2 regions of the Eisenibacter elegans DSM 3317 genome follow, and region 1 is predicted to be linked to the other one. Evidence: riboswitches for the same ligand, from Rfam matches in the RefSeq annotation. Region 1 holds a riboswitch; the other holds the start of a gene.
What was found. A riboswitch is a leader RNA that binds a small molecule or an ion and turns the genes downstream of it on or off. The one in region 1 is predicted to bind S-adenosylmethionine.

Region 1 (7,827 bases):
GGTGGGCGAGATGGTCAATATGTTGGCTTCGGTCAATTATGTAGGCAAAAGCTCGATGGTGGTGGGAATCAAAGTCATCACCGAAAACTTCAAAACCGGCACCACCAAACACACCAATTCCTCCTACTTTACGATGGTTGCCAAGGACGACGAGGGGCGGCCTTCTACAGTACCCGGTCTTTTGCTCGAAACCCACGATGATGTCCGCCGATACCTCAAGGCTATCCGCTTGCGTACTTTACGCCAACACATACGTACGGAGCTAGACAAGGTAGACCAGCATATTGACTACAGCCAGTTAGATACCCTATTGGCTGAAGAGCGCTGCCAGCTTCAACTCAAGACTGAGTAACCTGACCGTTTTGTTTGGTAACGGCGATTTGGTTGCGCAGTTCGTGGGAGAGGCGCTTGACTTGCTCTTGGGGGCTTTTGTGTAGTTCGTGGGTGTAGCCGTGGAGGCTCAAAATCTCTTTATCCATACTGATAATGATGTTTTCGAGCGCCTCTACACGCTGCTGCAAATCCATTTGTTTGCCCAGAGACTCCTGCAGGGCTAGTTTTTCGGTTTTGCTAAGCCCACCGTTCTCGGCTTGTATGCGCTTGACACGGATGTAGGTGCGACCAAAAATGGCCGCTAAAGGCACAGACATTATGCTGAGTATAATAAGTACATCTTGCATAAGGAAGGGTGTTTAAAGGCTGATTAGTAACATTTCGCAATATAAAGACCAAGCCGTTTGCTGAGGGTTGCACAGCGAGTGATTTATTTTTTCCGTTTTTTACCTTTATTTTGGGCGAAGCCTGTTTGCTCCAGCCACTGATGTAGATACTCCAAATAACCGGGGAGATAGCTTTTTTCGAGGAACATATACTCTGCCGGGTTGCCGGTATTGGCTGCCTGAAAGAGGTGGTTTCCTTCGGGGAAGCGCTTGCTTTCGTGTGTGGGGTTGTACCCTTGGCGCAAGGCAGCCAACATTGGAGCTTCGTTTTGGTCTGGAGGGACTTGCAGATCTTTGTCGCCAAAGAGTAGTAAGGTTGGACATCGAACTTTTTGGAGCGTCGGCACGGGGTCATAGCGCAAGAAAAAGCGCATCCAAGGGCTTTGAAGCGTAGCTTTTTGTTGCTCAAATAGATTTTTAATCGCTTGTTCGGTGGCATTAGGTACTAGTTCCCCAAACAAGCCTTCCAACTCGTCCCAGCCTTGGTCGTCGATGGCGGCTTGATAAGCCAATCTATTGAATGCCAGTGTTTTTGTTATTTGCTCAGGATTTTGCCCACTAACACCAAGGATAAGGCGGCTCTGTTCCATCAGCAGGCTGTCGCCACGCACGCCAACCGGCGCCGCCAACACCAAGCAGGCAATCTGGAGTTCAGGATATTGAGTAGCCACCATTGGCGCAATTACCCCGCCTTCGCTATGCCCATAGAGTCCGATACGGTGCGGGTCGATGTGTGGATGTTGACTCAGCCAGCGTACGGCAGCGCCAATATCTTGGGCAAAATCGGCAGAAGTAGCGGTGGCCATAGAGCCGGTAGAGCTGCCCACACCCCGGTCGTCGAGGCGCAAAACCGCTATTCCTCGGTTGCTTAGGTAGTGTGCCAAATCCCCAAAAAGCTTGAACCCAAAGAGGTTTGAGTCGCGGTCTTGGGGGCCACTGCCACTGATGAGCACCAAGACTGGAGGTTTCCCCTCCGGCGGGTAGGTCAGGGTACCGGCTAACACAAAATCTTCGACCTCAATGCGTACTTCCTCACTACGGTAAAGGGTATCTTGTGCCCAAAGATATGAGAAGGGTAGGGTAGTAACAATCCACAAACAAAAAATACGTAGGCGTAGCATCAGTATCAAGTTAGTTAGGAGTAATTTTAGGAAATATACAAAAACCTAAGAAATTGTTGGTGTATAAGGGGTATTTTAAAGTTTGTTTAAGTTTTGTTACCGGGTATTTTCTGGATCACCTAATGGCGCTTACGCTGTTTTGGTATAAAATATTGCATATTTCCTAATCAGGGCTGGATTCATCTAGTTTTAGCGTCTAGATAGGGCGTACAACCACAAAAAGCTACTGACTTTTTGTGGCAAATGTATACCAAAATTCAGTATTAGGGCGCGCTGAATCAGATAAGATATTCCGAAAAAACCGCAATAGGGATGCTCCTTGGTGGCCTTTGTGGTTAAATATGTGTCAAGAACAGGGGGTGAAATGAGTATAACAATGACAACAACCAAAAATGTCTAGTAGTGTGTGTCAATGATAAGAAAAAACGCTGACAAGTTGGTCGTCTTGTCAGCGTAGAGGTATTTTAGTTGTCGTAGTTGAGGTTGGGCGAGAGCCAGCGTTCGGCTTCGGCTATGCTTACCCCTTTGCGTTCGGCATAGGCTTGGACTTGGTCTTTTTCGATTTTACCCAGGCCAAAGTACTTGGATTGTGGGTGGGCAAAATACCATCCTGATACGGCGGCTGCCGGATACATCGCCAAGCTTTCGGTGAGGCATAAGCCGATTGACTCCTCTACTTCGAGCAAGCCGAAGAGGGTCAGCTTTTCGGTATGGTCGGGGCAGGCAGGGTAGCCCGGAGCAGGACGAATACCTTGGTATTTCTCACGGATAAGTGCGTCGTTATCAAGTGCTTCTTCGGGCACATACCCCCAAAATTCTTTACGGACGCGCTCGTGGAGGCGCTCCGCAAAAGCTTCGGCGAAGCGGTCGGCGAGAGCCTTGACCATAATGGCGTTGTAGTCGTCGTGGTCAGCTTCAAAAGCTTTGGCTTTTTCCTCTGCGCCATAGATGGCCACGGCAAAACCGCCGATATAGTCTTCTTTGCCGCTACCTACTGGGGCGATAAAGTCTGAGAGGGAGAGGTTGGGTACACCGTCAGCTTTTTGGGCCTGTTGGCGTAGCGACTGGATGGTGGCGATCGTTTGGCTGCGGTCTTCGTGATAGGCCAGCTCCGAAACGTTGCCGTGGGTGTGGCTATTGGCTTGGCGGGCAGCGGTAGCTTCTAGTTCGGCAGTAGCATAACGGTATACTGCGATTTCGTCGTGGTTTTGCGTATTGGCCGGGAAGAACCCACAGACGGCCTTGGCTGTAAACCATTTTTCTTCAATGATTTGCGCCAGCATCTGCTGTGCATCTGCATAGAGCTTGGTGGCTTCCTTGCCCACTACCTCGTCTTCGAGGATGTTGGGGAAGCGCCCGTGTAGCTCCCAAGTCTGGAAGAAAGGAGTCCAGTCGATGTATTGTGCCAGCTCGTCGAGAGGGTAATCGGCCAGTACTTTTTTACCCAGAAACTGCGGCTTGACAATCTCGGTAGCGTCCCAGTCGATCTGAAATTTGTTTTGCTGCGCCTTTTCGATAGGGAGCATACTTTTGTCTTTCTTGCGGTTGGCGTGTCCTTCGCGCATCCGGTCATACTCCGCGCGGATTTGTGCTGCATAGGTAGCCTTGTTGTCTTCGCTGAGCAAGTTGCTCACTACGGGCACGCTGCGCGAGGCATCGAGCACGTGTACAACGGAGCCACTGTATTTGGGCGCTATTTTGACGGCAGTGTGGATTTTGGAGGTCGTTGCTCCGCCAATGAGTAGCGGGATGGTAAAACCTAGGCGTTCCATTTCGGCGGCTACGTGCACCATCTCGTCGAGGCTGGGGGTAATCAGCCCGCTCAGGCCGATGACATCCACTTGGTGTTTTTTGGCTTCCTCCAAAATCTTTTCGGCAGAGACCATTACACCCAAGTCTATCACTTCGTAGTTGTTACAGGCCAGTACTACACCGACGATGTTTTTGCCGATATCGTGTACATCTCCTTTTACGGTAGCCATCAGTACCTTGCCTCCGCCTTGGTTGCTCAGCTCACCACGGGCGGCGGCGGCGGCCTTAGCCTCTTCCATAAAAGGCATCAGGTAGGCCACCGATTTTTTCATCACCCGAGCACTTTTCACTACTTGGGGCAAAAACATTTTGCCCTCTCCAAATAGGTCGCCTACGACGTTCATCCCGGCCATCAGTGGGCCTTCGATTACGTGTAGCGGCTCTGGGTATAGTTTGCGAGCCTCTTCAGTGTCTTCGTCTATGTATTCGGTAATGCCTTTGAGCAGGGCGTGTTTGAGGCGCTCTTCTACTGGAGCGTTGCGCCAAGCATCGTCACGTACTTTTTCCTTGCCTTGGTTTTTGACCGTCTCGGCATAGTCTACCAAGCGTTCGGTGGCATCGGGACGGCGGTTGAGCAATACATCTTCGATGAGTTCGAGCATATCTTTGGGGATATCCTCGTATACTTCTATCATCCCGGCATTGACAATACCCATATCCAGCCCTGCCTTGATGGCGTGATAAAGGAAGGCCGCGTGCATAGCCTCGCGTACCACATTGTTGCCACGGAAAGAGAAAGAGATATTACTCACCCCGCCGCTCACCTTGGCGTGAGGGAGGTTTTGCTTGATCCAACGTGTGGCCTCGATAAAGTCCACAGCATAATTGTTATGTTCTTCGATACCCGTCGCGACGGTCAGGATGTTGGGGTCGAAGATGATGTCTTGGGGAGGGAAGTGAACCTCATTGACCAAAATATCATAAGCGCGTTTACAGATTTCGAGGCGGCGCTCATAGCTGTCGGCTTGACCTTGTTCATCGAAGGCCATCACTACTACGGCAGCGCCATAGCGGCGCACTAGGCGGGCTTGCTCTTTAAATTTTTCTTCTCCTTCTTTGAGCGAGATAGAGTTGACAATACCCTTGCCCTGAATACACTTCAGGCCGGCCTCGATGACTGTCCACTTAGAGGAGTCAATCATCACAGGCAGACGAGCGATTTCGGGTTCGGCAGCCATCAGGTTGAGGAAGGTCGTCATGACCTGCTCGGAGTCGAGCATCCCCTCGTCCATATTGACATCTATCACCTGTGCCCCACCCTCTACTTGGTCGAGGGCTACACTGAGGGCTTCTTCGTATTTTTCTTCTTGAATGAGGCGCTTAAACTTGATAGATCCGGTTACGTTGGTACGTTCTCCGATGTTGACAAAGTTGGTCATCTCGGTAACTTTTACCGGCTCTAGGCCACTAAGCTTGAGGTATTTGTCGGCTTCTTTGGGGGTACGGGGGCTATATTTGGCAGCGGCCTCTGCAATGGCTTGAATGTGATCGGGGGTAGTACCACAGCAGCCACCGATGATGTTGAGCCAGCCATTTTGCAAAAATTCTTCAATGACTGCCACCATCTCCTGCGGGGTTTCGTCATATTCCCCAAACTCGTTGGGCAAGCCCGCATTGGGGTGAGCCGAAACCATAAAGTGTGATTCTTTGGACAGCGATTGGATATAAGGCCGCATCAAGTCAGCACCTAGCGCACAGTTAACGCCTACACTGAGCAAGGGCAGGTGCTCGATAGAGTATAGGAAAGCTTCGATGGTTTGCCCTGAGAGGGTACGCCCACTGGCATCGGTGATGGTGCCAGATACCATAATTGGCAGCCTCACTCCGGCATCTTCGTAGTATTTTTCGATGGCAAAAAGTGCTGCTTTGGCATTGAGGGTGTCAAACACGGTTTCGACCAAGAGCAAGTCTGACCCACCTTCTACCAAGGCTTTGGCCTGTTCATAATAGGCTGTTACGAGTTCGTCGAAGGTAACGGCACGGTATCCGGGGTTGTTTACATCAGGCGAAAGGGAGGCTGTACGGTTGGTAGGGCCCATCGAGCCGGCTACAAAACGCGGCTTGTCGGGGTTTAAGGCCGTTACTTCTAAAGCCACCTCTTTGGCAATACGTGCCGACTCATAGTTGAGCTCATACACTAAGTCTTCCATATGGTAATCGGCCATAGCAATGGTCGTTCCGCTGAAAGTATTGGTTTCGATGATGTCTGCACCGGCTTCTAGGTATTGGCGGTGGATGGTCTTGATAATTTCGGGCTGTGTGAGCGAGAGCAGGTCATTGTTGCCTTTGAGCGAGTGGGCGTAGTCCTTGAAGCGTTCCGAGCGGTAGTCTTCTTCAGTAAGGTTGTAACGTTGGATCATCGTGCCCATAGCACCATCAAGGACTAGGATACGATGTTGGAGAATGTCGTAAATGCTCATCGAATAGGGGTTTTGAGTGACCAAAAATTAACATCAAACCGCGCCGTCCCGATGCAGAAAGTAACAAAGGGCAACGCAGCGCTTCAATTAGTAGCCGGAAAAGCCGACTACTTGCGGTAGTGCTGAATACTCAGAAATTGGGTTTGATGAATTCAGACTTATATGTCCCCAAGGAGGCCTCCTTATTGGGCAGGAATTAGCACCTTGCCGAGCGGCAGGTTGCCAGCGCTTCACAGAGCCTGTTCTCTTCGCGCTTCTGTATAAGTCTTCTCTTGCGAAAAAGAGGAGACGGATAATTAGCCTACAAAAGTAAGGCAATTTTTCCCAAAAACCCATCTCAGCCCCAAAAAGTTCTATAGAAGGCGGTTTAATTCAAAAAAATAGTATTTTTCTAAGGCTTGATGATGACTTAGGGGGGTATACCTAGGATGAAGCTCTCTTCGTTTGATTCGAAGCCAAAGCGCCACGGGTTTTTATATTTGGAGCTTATTGCCCTATGCGGAGCAATGCTTCCATGTTTGTTTTAAACCATTGGGTTTTCGCTAAGTCATTTTTCGAAATATGTTGTCTTTGCGATAATTGAGTGCAATAAGACTTCATTGGTAAGACCTTGTAATAAGTATCAAAGTCATCACTATTCAAATAGACAGCATCAATTCAAACGATTATTGCCCACTTTGATAATAATACAACTGTTAGCTGAGATATCTAAAAAATCTCTGCATTCTATGGATTATATGTACAATGAAAATCCTTACATAGCATCTTCGTTAGAAGAAGGCAGCTAAAAACACGCCCAGCAGCACTTTGCTTGCCGAAGGAATTATCTGACCCAAGGGCTGTGTTTTAGTAATTGACGATTTGGGATTTACGGTGGCCTACGGACAATCTTGGAATGACGAAGTAACAGCTAAAATCCCAAATCGTAGTTCGTCAATCGTAATCCCCAAACAGATGAATGTTCTGACAGATACGCCCATATACCTCCATCTCACTGGGCTGAGCAGTGAACACTGCGCCCTGATCATCAGCAAAGCTCTCGACAAAGTACCCGGTGTGGCTACCCATCGGGTGGAGTTTAACAATCAGCGGGTGGTGCTGGGCTTAGATGAGAAGGAAGCCTTGGCGCAGGCCGTCGCTCAGATAGAAGCGCTGGGCTATGGGGTAGAAACACGGCAGGCGCACCTCCCTGTGTTGCACCTGAGCTGCGCTTCTTGTGCGGCCAGCGCCGAGAGCATCACCAAGGCACAGGCAGGCGTGTTGAGCGCATCGGTCAATTTTGCCTCTGAGATGCTTAGTGTACGCTATCTGCCCACGGCCATACAACCCACCGATTTGCAAAAGGCCATACAGTCGGTTGGTTTTGACTTGTTGCTCACGGATGAGGGTCACAGTGAGCAGACGCAAGATACCTTGACACAAATTCACGAAGCCAAATACCGGCAGTTGCGCCAAAAGACCCTCTGGGCTTCGGTGTTGTCCTTGCCTGTGGTGGTGCTGGGGATGTGGCTGATGGATATGCCCTATGCCAATGTGCTGATGTGGTTGCTGAGTACGCCGGTGGTGCTATGGTTGGGGCGCGGCTTTTTTGTCAATGCTTGGAAGCAAGCCCGCCACGGCACGGCCAATATGGATACCTTGGTGGCGCTGAGCACAGGGGTGGCCTATTTGTTTAGTGTATTCAACACGCTTTTTCCGCAGGTGTGGCACGCTCGTGGGCTACACGCACACGTTTATTTTGAGGCCGCAGCCGTC
Region 2 (7,827 bases), on a different contig from region 1:
TGGTACTTTGTAGCCGGCTAGGTGATCTTTGCAGTGCTTGATCAGCTCTTCGGCAGTCAAGTTGGGGTCTTTGCGTACGACAAAAAGCTTCACACGCTCAGTAGATTTGTCATCGGGTACTCCAATCGCTGCTGCTTCGAGTACGCCGGGGTGTGTGGTGGCGGCATCTTCTACCTCGTTGGGGTACACATTGAAGCCTGAAACCAAAATCATTTCTTTTTTGCGGTCTACGATGCGGAAATAACCGTCGTCATCCATCATCCCGATGTCGCCAGTACGGAACCAACCACCTTCGAAAAACACCTTAGCAGTTTCATCAGGGCGTTGCCAATAGCCTTGCATTACTTGCGGCCCTCGGGCGCAAATCTCACCACGCTCACCGGCAGGTACGGGCTTGCCATCATCATCCAAGATAGCCAGCTCAGTAGAAGGTACTGGCAAGCCAATAGAGCCGAGGCGTTCATTACCGTCGAGAGGGTTTACAGACAATACGGGGGCAGTTTCGCTCAAGCCATAACCCTCGGCAATAGATTTGCCGGTGATGGCCTTCCAGCGCTCTGCGGTGGCACGCTGTACAGCCATACCGCCGCCAACGACAAACTTCACCTTACTAAAATTAATAGCATCAAAACCCGGTGTATTCATTAAGCCTACAAAAAGCGTGTTTAGGCCTGTAAAAATAGTGAAAGGATTTTGTTGTAGTGTTTTGACAAAGCCGGGCATATCGCGTGGGTTGGTTACCAAAACGCTCTTAGCTCCTACGAAGAGCATCAAGAAACAGTTGATTGTCAAGGCAAAAATATGGTACAGTGGCAAGGCCGTAATCGCCACTTCTTTACCCTCTTCTACGCCAATAAACCATTCTTTAGATTGCAAAAGGTTGGACAACATATTGCGGTGTGAGAGCATTGCTCCTTTTGAGACTCCTGTTGTACCGCCGGTATATTGTAAAAAAGCCAAATCTTCGGCATCTACCTCTGGGCGCGTATAAGGCGACTTAGCTCCTATTTGAAGCGCTCGTTTGAAGCCCACTGCGCCGGGAATGTGAAAAGGGGGAACCATTTTCTTGACATACTTCACTACTGCGTTGGTCAACATCCCTTTGAACGTACCGAGCAAGTCTCCGATTTCCGTTACGATGACATGCTTGACCTGTGTTTTGGGCAATACTTCCTGAAGCTTATCCGCAAAATTGGCCATAATGATGACGGCCTTTACGGTTGCATCGTTGTACTGGTGTGTCATCTCGGGAACAGTATACAAGGGGTTGATGTTGACTACCGTCAGACCGGCACGCAACGCGCCCATCAAAGCCACCGGATACTGGGTAACATTGGGCATTTGGATGGCAAATTTATCGCCTTTTTTCAGCCCAAGGCTTTGGAGATAGGCCGCAAAATCACGCGACATTTTGTCTAACTGTGCATAACTGTGTTCTACACCCATATTGTGGTAGGCCGGCGCGTTCCCATATTTTTGGAAAGCCTCTTCCATAAGGGCCAAAAGATTGGGGTAGCGCTGATAGTCAATGGTATGTGCTACACCTTTTGGGTAGTGGCTGTGCCAAGGAAATGTGTTCATTGTGTTTGGAGTTTTTAGCTTATCGTAATTAAGAGTAGGTGTGCTTCTAGTATATCCTCAGATAAAATGTGTGGAGAAGCGCATATATGTCAGTATGTTTGTCAAGGGGGAACATCTGAAGTTCTAAAAATCTCAAAATAATGATGATTTACCAAAAAAAGGTCTAATTTTTATCAGTACGTATTGCTTAAATAGCTTATTATGAGGTGTTTAATAATTTTATCATTTTTTGCTCATCATACGGTCTAGCAGAAGAAATCAAAAATATTTTGCCGCAAAAGTTGCGCGTTCCAAAATCATCCTCTAACTTTGTAAACAATACGTGTATTTCGATATCGAAATCACATTGACTGTTTCAATTACTGCTCAACCATTGTTTTGCTAGTAGTTGATTTATACAGAAGCACGGAGAGAATAGGCTCTATGAAGTGCTGGCAACCTGCTTCCCGATAGGGTGTAAGGTGCTAATTCCTACCTAAATCAAATTAGGGCATATAAATTAAACACTTATGTTCGCAAACAATTTTTCTTCGGTAGCCAATCAGGCCAAGGCACTTCTCCAAAATCATTCGGCAAATTTAGCCTTTGGGGCAAATTTGAGCAGTACTTATCCTCATACCATTACCCCCCTTACGATTACAACGATTATTTGCTGTTGCTAAGCAACGCTTTTGCAGTTGTTTGGTGATGTCGAAACCCTGTGCTAAGCCGTTACGCTTAGTCTGAGTCTTTTCGCACATCTACCCCTCAAAAACAAACTGCCAAAGCGCTGCTCAGGCTTTTTTGTATGTAATCAGCAATATAGCTAATCCATAGATTTTGTACACTTTGTAAATACTCACTCAAACCATATGCTCCTATGTCAGACCTAAGATTTGAAACCCTCCAATTGCACGCCGGCCAAGAAGTAGACCCTACAACAGGTGCGCGCGCTGTACCCATTTATCAAACTACCTCTTATCAGTTCAAAGATGCCGCACACGGTGCCAATCTCTTCGCTCTCAAGGAATTTGGTAATATCTACACCCGTATTATGAACCCCACCACGGATGTTTTTGAGAAGCGCGTAGCCGCGCTCGAAGGCGGGGTGGCGGCCTTGGCGGTAGGCTCAGGGCAGGCGGCGCAGTTTATTGCCCTCAACAACATCCTCGAAGCCGGAGATAACTTCGTCTCTACCTCGTTTCTGTATGGGGGTACTTACAATCAGTTTAAGGTCGCTTTCAAGCGTTTGGGCATCGAAGTGCGCTTTGCCGAAGGCGACAATGTAGCCGCGTTTGAGCGCCTGATAGATGAGCGTACCAAGGCGTTGTATTTGGAGACCATCGGCAATCCGGGCTTTAATATTCCTGATTTTGAGGCGATTGCGGCGTTGGCCGATAAGCACCAAATTCCGCTGATTGTAGACAATACCTTCGGGGCGGCGGGCTATCTGTTTAGGCCTATCGAGCATGGCGCTGCTGTCGTGGTACAATCAGCCACGAAGTGGATAGGCGGCCACGGTAACAGCATCGGTGGGGTGATTGTTGACTCAGGCAAGTTTGACTGGGGCAATGGCAAGTTCCCTCAGTTTACCGAGCCTTCGGAGGGCTACCACGGCCTGAAATTTTGGGAGGTTTTTGGTGAAGGTGGGCCTTTTGGCAATATCGCCTTTATCATCCGAGCAAGGGTAGAGGGCTTGCGCGATTTTGGCCCGGCCTTGAGTCCGTTCAATGCCTTTTTGCTGCTGCAAGGGCTGGAAACCCTCTCGCTACGGGTAGAGCGCCACGTATCGAATGCCTTGGCTTTGGCACAGTGGCTGGAGGCGCACCCGCACGTAGTACGTGTCAATTATCCCGGGCTGGAGAGTAGTCCTTACCACGGCTTGGCCAAAAAATACCTCAAGCGTGGCTACGGGGCGGTGCTCTCGTTTGAGTTGAAGGGCGGTAAGGACAAGGCAGAGCGCTTTGTGAACAGCCTCAAGCTGACAAGCCACTTGGCCAATGTGGGCGATGCCAAAACCCTGATTATCCACCCTGCTTCGACAACACACCAACAGCTGGGCGAAGCCGAGCAGTTGGCCGCCGGTGTAACGCCCGGGTTGCTGAGGGTGTCGGTGGGGATTGAGCATATCGATGATATCCGTGCCGACTTCGAACAGGCTTTTGCGGAGTTGTAGGCAGTGGGAGTTTACGGTTTGGGATTTTGGATTTACGATTAAATCGTAGCTCGTCAATCCCAAATCGTAGCTCGTCAACCTAAACTCGTAGCCCGTCAATCTAGCATCGTCAATTCCAAATTATGTTATGTCAAGTAAAATAACGGCCTTAGCGGCACTCAGAAATACGCCTTATATCTTGAAGAACAAGGTTTTTTATCATAAAAAGCCCCTTTCATTGGAGTTGGGGGGGCAACTGGCGGAGTTTCAGCTGGCCTACTCGACCTATGGCAAGCTCAATGAAGCCCGCGACAATGTCATCTGGGTCTGTCATGCGCTCACGGGCAATGCCCGTGTGGATGACTGGTGGGGCGGCCTTTTTGGCGTGGGCAATGTGCTCGACCCCTCTCGCTATTTTATTGTGTGTGCCAATGTGCTGGGCTCGTGTTATGGCTCTACATGTGCGCTTTCGAGCGACCCACAGACGGCCAACCCTTATTATCATCGATTTCCGGAGCTGACCATCCGCGATATGGTGCAGGGGCTAGAGTTGCTCGCCCAACACCTAGGGATACATACCGTTGCTCTAGGCTTGGGAGGCTCCTTGGGCGGACAGCAACTGCTGGAGTGGGCGGTGATGTATCCGGAGCGCTTCCGACAGATTGTGCCTATCGCAACCAACGCCTGGCATTCGCCCTGGGGGATTGCCTTTAACGAAGCGCAGCGAATGGCCATTGCGGCAGATGCCTCTTGGGCTGAGTCGCACGCCGAGGCAGGCAAGGCCGGTCTGAAGGCCGCCCGGGCGATGGCGCTGTTGTCGTACCGCAACTACCACACTTACCAACAGACGCAGGCCGAGCCACAGATTCCCGAACTGCCCCATACCTTTAGGGCGGCTAGCTACCAACAGTATCAGGGGCAGAAGCTGTGCAATCGCTTTGATGCCTTTGCTTATTGGACGCTCTCGAAGGCGATGGACAGCCACCATCTAGGCAGGGGGCGCGGAAGCGCAGAGGCCGCGCTGGCGAAGGTCAAAGCCCGTGCCTTGGTCATCGGTATTCGCTCAGACTTGCTTTTCCCTCCGGCTGAGCAACAGTTTTTGGCCACACACCTACCACAGGCGGTTTATGAAGAAATTGACTCAGCCTATGGGCACGACGGCTTTCTGCTCGAATGTGACCACCTGAGAGCACTGCTCTACAAACATCAGTATTGGCTGCCGTCTAACCCTTTGCCCTAAAGTATTTTAGGTTGTCAAACATTTGATTATCAAAATTTTATACCCATATATCACTAATCAATCGTAGTACCCTTAATTGTTGTTGACTTATGAACAGACCACTAAAACTCGGATTTTTCGGATTTGGCTGCGTAGGCCAAGGATTGTACGATATTCTCCAAAAAATTGATTTTCAGGTAAGCATCGAGCGGATTTGTGTCAAAGACCCACAAAAGCCCCGCAGCTTGCCACAGAAGTTTTTTACTTTTAATTATGATGATATTCTGGAAGACCCCACCATCAATGTGGTTGTAGAGATGATCAGCGATGCCGATGAGGCCTACGAGATTGTCAAAAAAGCGCTAGAGCAGGGCAAGGATGTAGTAACGGCCAATAAGAAAATGGTGGCCGAGCACTTGCCCGAGTTGTTGGCTATCCAAGAGGCTACCGGTACTTCCTTGCTTTATGAGGCGGCAGTGTGTGGCAGTATTCCCATCATCCGTACATTGGCAGAGTATTATGACAATGAGCTGCTCTACTCTGTGGGGGGAATTTTCAATGGATCTTCTAACTACATCCTGACCAAGGTGCTGCAAGAAAACCTAGACTATGCCGATGCGCTCAAACAAGCACAAGACCTAGGCTTTGCTGAAGCCGACCCTACCCTCGATGTGGGTGGGTTTGATGCTAAGTACAAGCTTTGTATTGTGGCTGCTCAGGCATACGGCCTGCTGGTGCGTCCGGAGGCAGTGTTCAATTATGGTATCGATACCCTGAGCAGCTACGATGCGCGATTTGCCCAAGAAAAAGGCTTCAAAATCAAATTGGTGGCCGAAGTAATCAAGTTGGATGAGCACCAAGTATCGTTGGCCGTATTGCCAAGGTTTGTCAACGCCGACCACTACCTCTATCATGTCGAGAATGAGTACAATGCTGTGATTGTGGCGGCGGCTTTTTCGCAAAAGCAAGTGTTGGTTGGCAAGGGCGCAGGTGGCCACCCTACCGGCTCTGCCGTACTGTCGGACATCTCGGCGCTGCGCTATGGGTATAAGTATGAATACAAAAAATCAAAGCGCAACCGTGCCCTGCAGCTCAGCCAAGCCCTCCACAAAGAGGTGTACATTCGTTATCACGAGGAGCAGGATTTGGCGCTTTTTGATTTTGCCGAAATCAGCGTACGCTACAGCGAAGCCGGCTTCAAGTATGTCATCGGGGTAGTGTCGTTACAAAACTTGGTCGATGTTCGGGAAGAGTTGTTGGCGCGCCGTATTTTCATTGCCGACACAGGGCGGGAAGTTCCTCAACCGACAGCCATTCGGCAAGAAGCCGACGCATTGACTGCGGCCTAAGTCCTTGCTTTGGTTTGTGTTTCCACAGAGCCTTTGGGGGTAACAAGCCCAAGGGCTTTTGTGTTGGTATCTCCTAAAAACGCGCCCTCCAACGCACACACAGCGATGCCCTACTGCTAAAAACCTCTCTATGAGCGATCCTTGTTGCCTTTGTGGGAAATAATCATCTGCCAACACAAGGCCAATATTTTTTGATTCCAGTTCTAAAAGCCGTACCTTCGTAGTCGAACTCCTTCGGCCTGTATTTGAATCATCAGCGCTAGTCCTTCAACATTGTCTACAGCGCATCTTCTGTGTTTTTCTATTTTCCCATTTAGCATATTTTAATTATGAAAGCATCTTCAGGACACATCGTAAAAGTTCACTATACAGGAAAGTTTACGGACAACACCCTTTTCGACTCATCAGTTGATGCGGAGCCGCTTGAGTTTCAACTAGGCCAAGGAATGATGATTCCGGGCTTTGAGGCCGCCGTATTGGGAATGGAAGTAGGCCAAGCCAAGCAAGGAGTATTAATTCCGGCAGCAGAAGCCTACGGGCCTGTCAACCCCGAAATGATGTTTGAGGTTCCTATGAACGAGTTGCCACCGGCAACAACTGTAGGCACACAGCTCCAAGCCGAAGCCGGCAACGGGCAGGTAATTCCTGTAACTGTGGCTGAGGTGAATGGCGATGTAGCCGTAATCGATGCCAATCATCCGCTAGCAGGCAAAGATTTAGTTTTTGATATCGAATTGGTGTCTATCACCCCTTCTGCCGACTAAGTACGAGCGTATTTTCAGCGATATGGCCACCCCAAGTTTTTTGAGGTGGCTTTTCGTATTTACTCAAGCAGAAGCACTTCTATCCGCCTGTTTTCTTGTGCCTGCCAAGGGGCTTTTTCCTCGGGCCATACGGGAGCCGCCTTTCCAAACCCTTTCGTAGCAATACGCTCAGGCGCTATTCCTTGGCTGATGAGGTATTGTTTTACTACCTCTGCGCGCTGCTCCGAAAGCACAACCTGCCGCTGTGTATCGCCCACCATATCCGTATGGCCATAAACTTCTATTACGGCCTTAGGCCGTTTGTTTAAGAAGCTGATGATAGGCTGCAGATTGGTTTTGTAGGCTTCTTCTAAATTGGCTTGGTTGAAGCCAAACAAGGCTACCACCTGAGGTGCGGCGATGATGTGTTTGCCTTTGAAAATAGGCTCAAAGCCAGCCTTGAGGCTAGGGACATCGCCCAAGTCCAGCTTCGACAAATCATAGCCCTCTCCAACAAACATTCCTCTTCCAGCTTGATGCTCAGACTGTTGATTGAAGTATGTTAGCTGGATGAAGCGCCCTCCGTCGCGGGGGGTGGGTTTGTAGCTGATTTCGTAGTAGTGTTGAAATAGCCTGGGGATTTCTTGATAAATATCGATTAGGTCCTTGGCTTGATTTGTAAAATAGATATAGCCGCCGGTTAGTTCGGCTACTTGTTGCATTACCTCTTCATTGGCACCTTGCCCATAAACCACAGGATAAATGCCTACTCCTTGGGCGCGAGCCTTACGCACCAACTCC

Region 2: another riboswitch for S-adenosylmethionine. It lies ahead of G499_RS0103925 (O-acetylhomoserine aminocarboxypropyltransferase/cysteine synthase family protein); the one in region 1 lies ahead of metH (methionine synthase).

Annotation. Positions count from the first base shown of each region.
Region 1 is NZ_AUMD01000021.1:7,561-15,387, forward strand. It holds gene G499_RS0108820 (acyl-CoA thioesterase) at 1-352, shown strand, start outside; gene G499_RS0108825 (hypothetical protein) at 339-680, opposite strand; gene G499_RS19330 (alpha/beta hydrolase family protein) at 764-1,840, opposite strand; gene metH (methionine synthase) at 2,305-6,072, opposite strand; SAM riboswitch class I at 6,228-6,339, opposite strand; gene G499_RS0108840 (heavy metal translocating P-type ATPase) at 7,027-7,827, shown strand, end outside.
Region 2 is NZ_AUMD01000012.1:78,118-85,944, forward strand. It holds gene G499_RS0103920 (AMP-binding protein) at 1-1,581, opposite strand, end outside; SAM riboswitch class I at 1,972-2,082, shown strand; gene G499_RS0103925 (O-acetylhomoserine aminocarboxypropyltransferase/cysteine synthase family protein) at 2,441-3,736, shown strand; gene G499_RS18635 (homoserine O-acetyltransferase family protein) at 3,864-4,955, shown strand; gene G499_RS18640 (homoserine dehydrogenase) at 5,045-6,283, shown strand; gene G499_RS0103940 (FKBP-type peptidyl-prolyl cis-trans isomerase) at 6,613-7,047, shown strand; gene G499_RS20885 (OmpA family protein) at 7,107-7,827, opposite strand, start outside.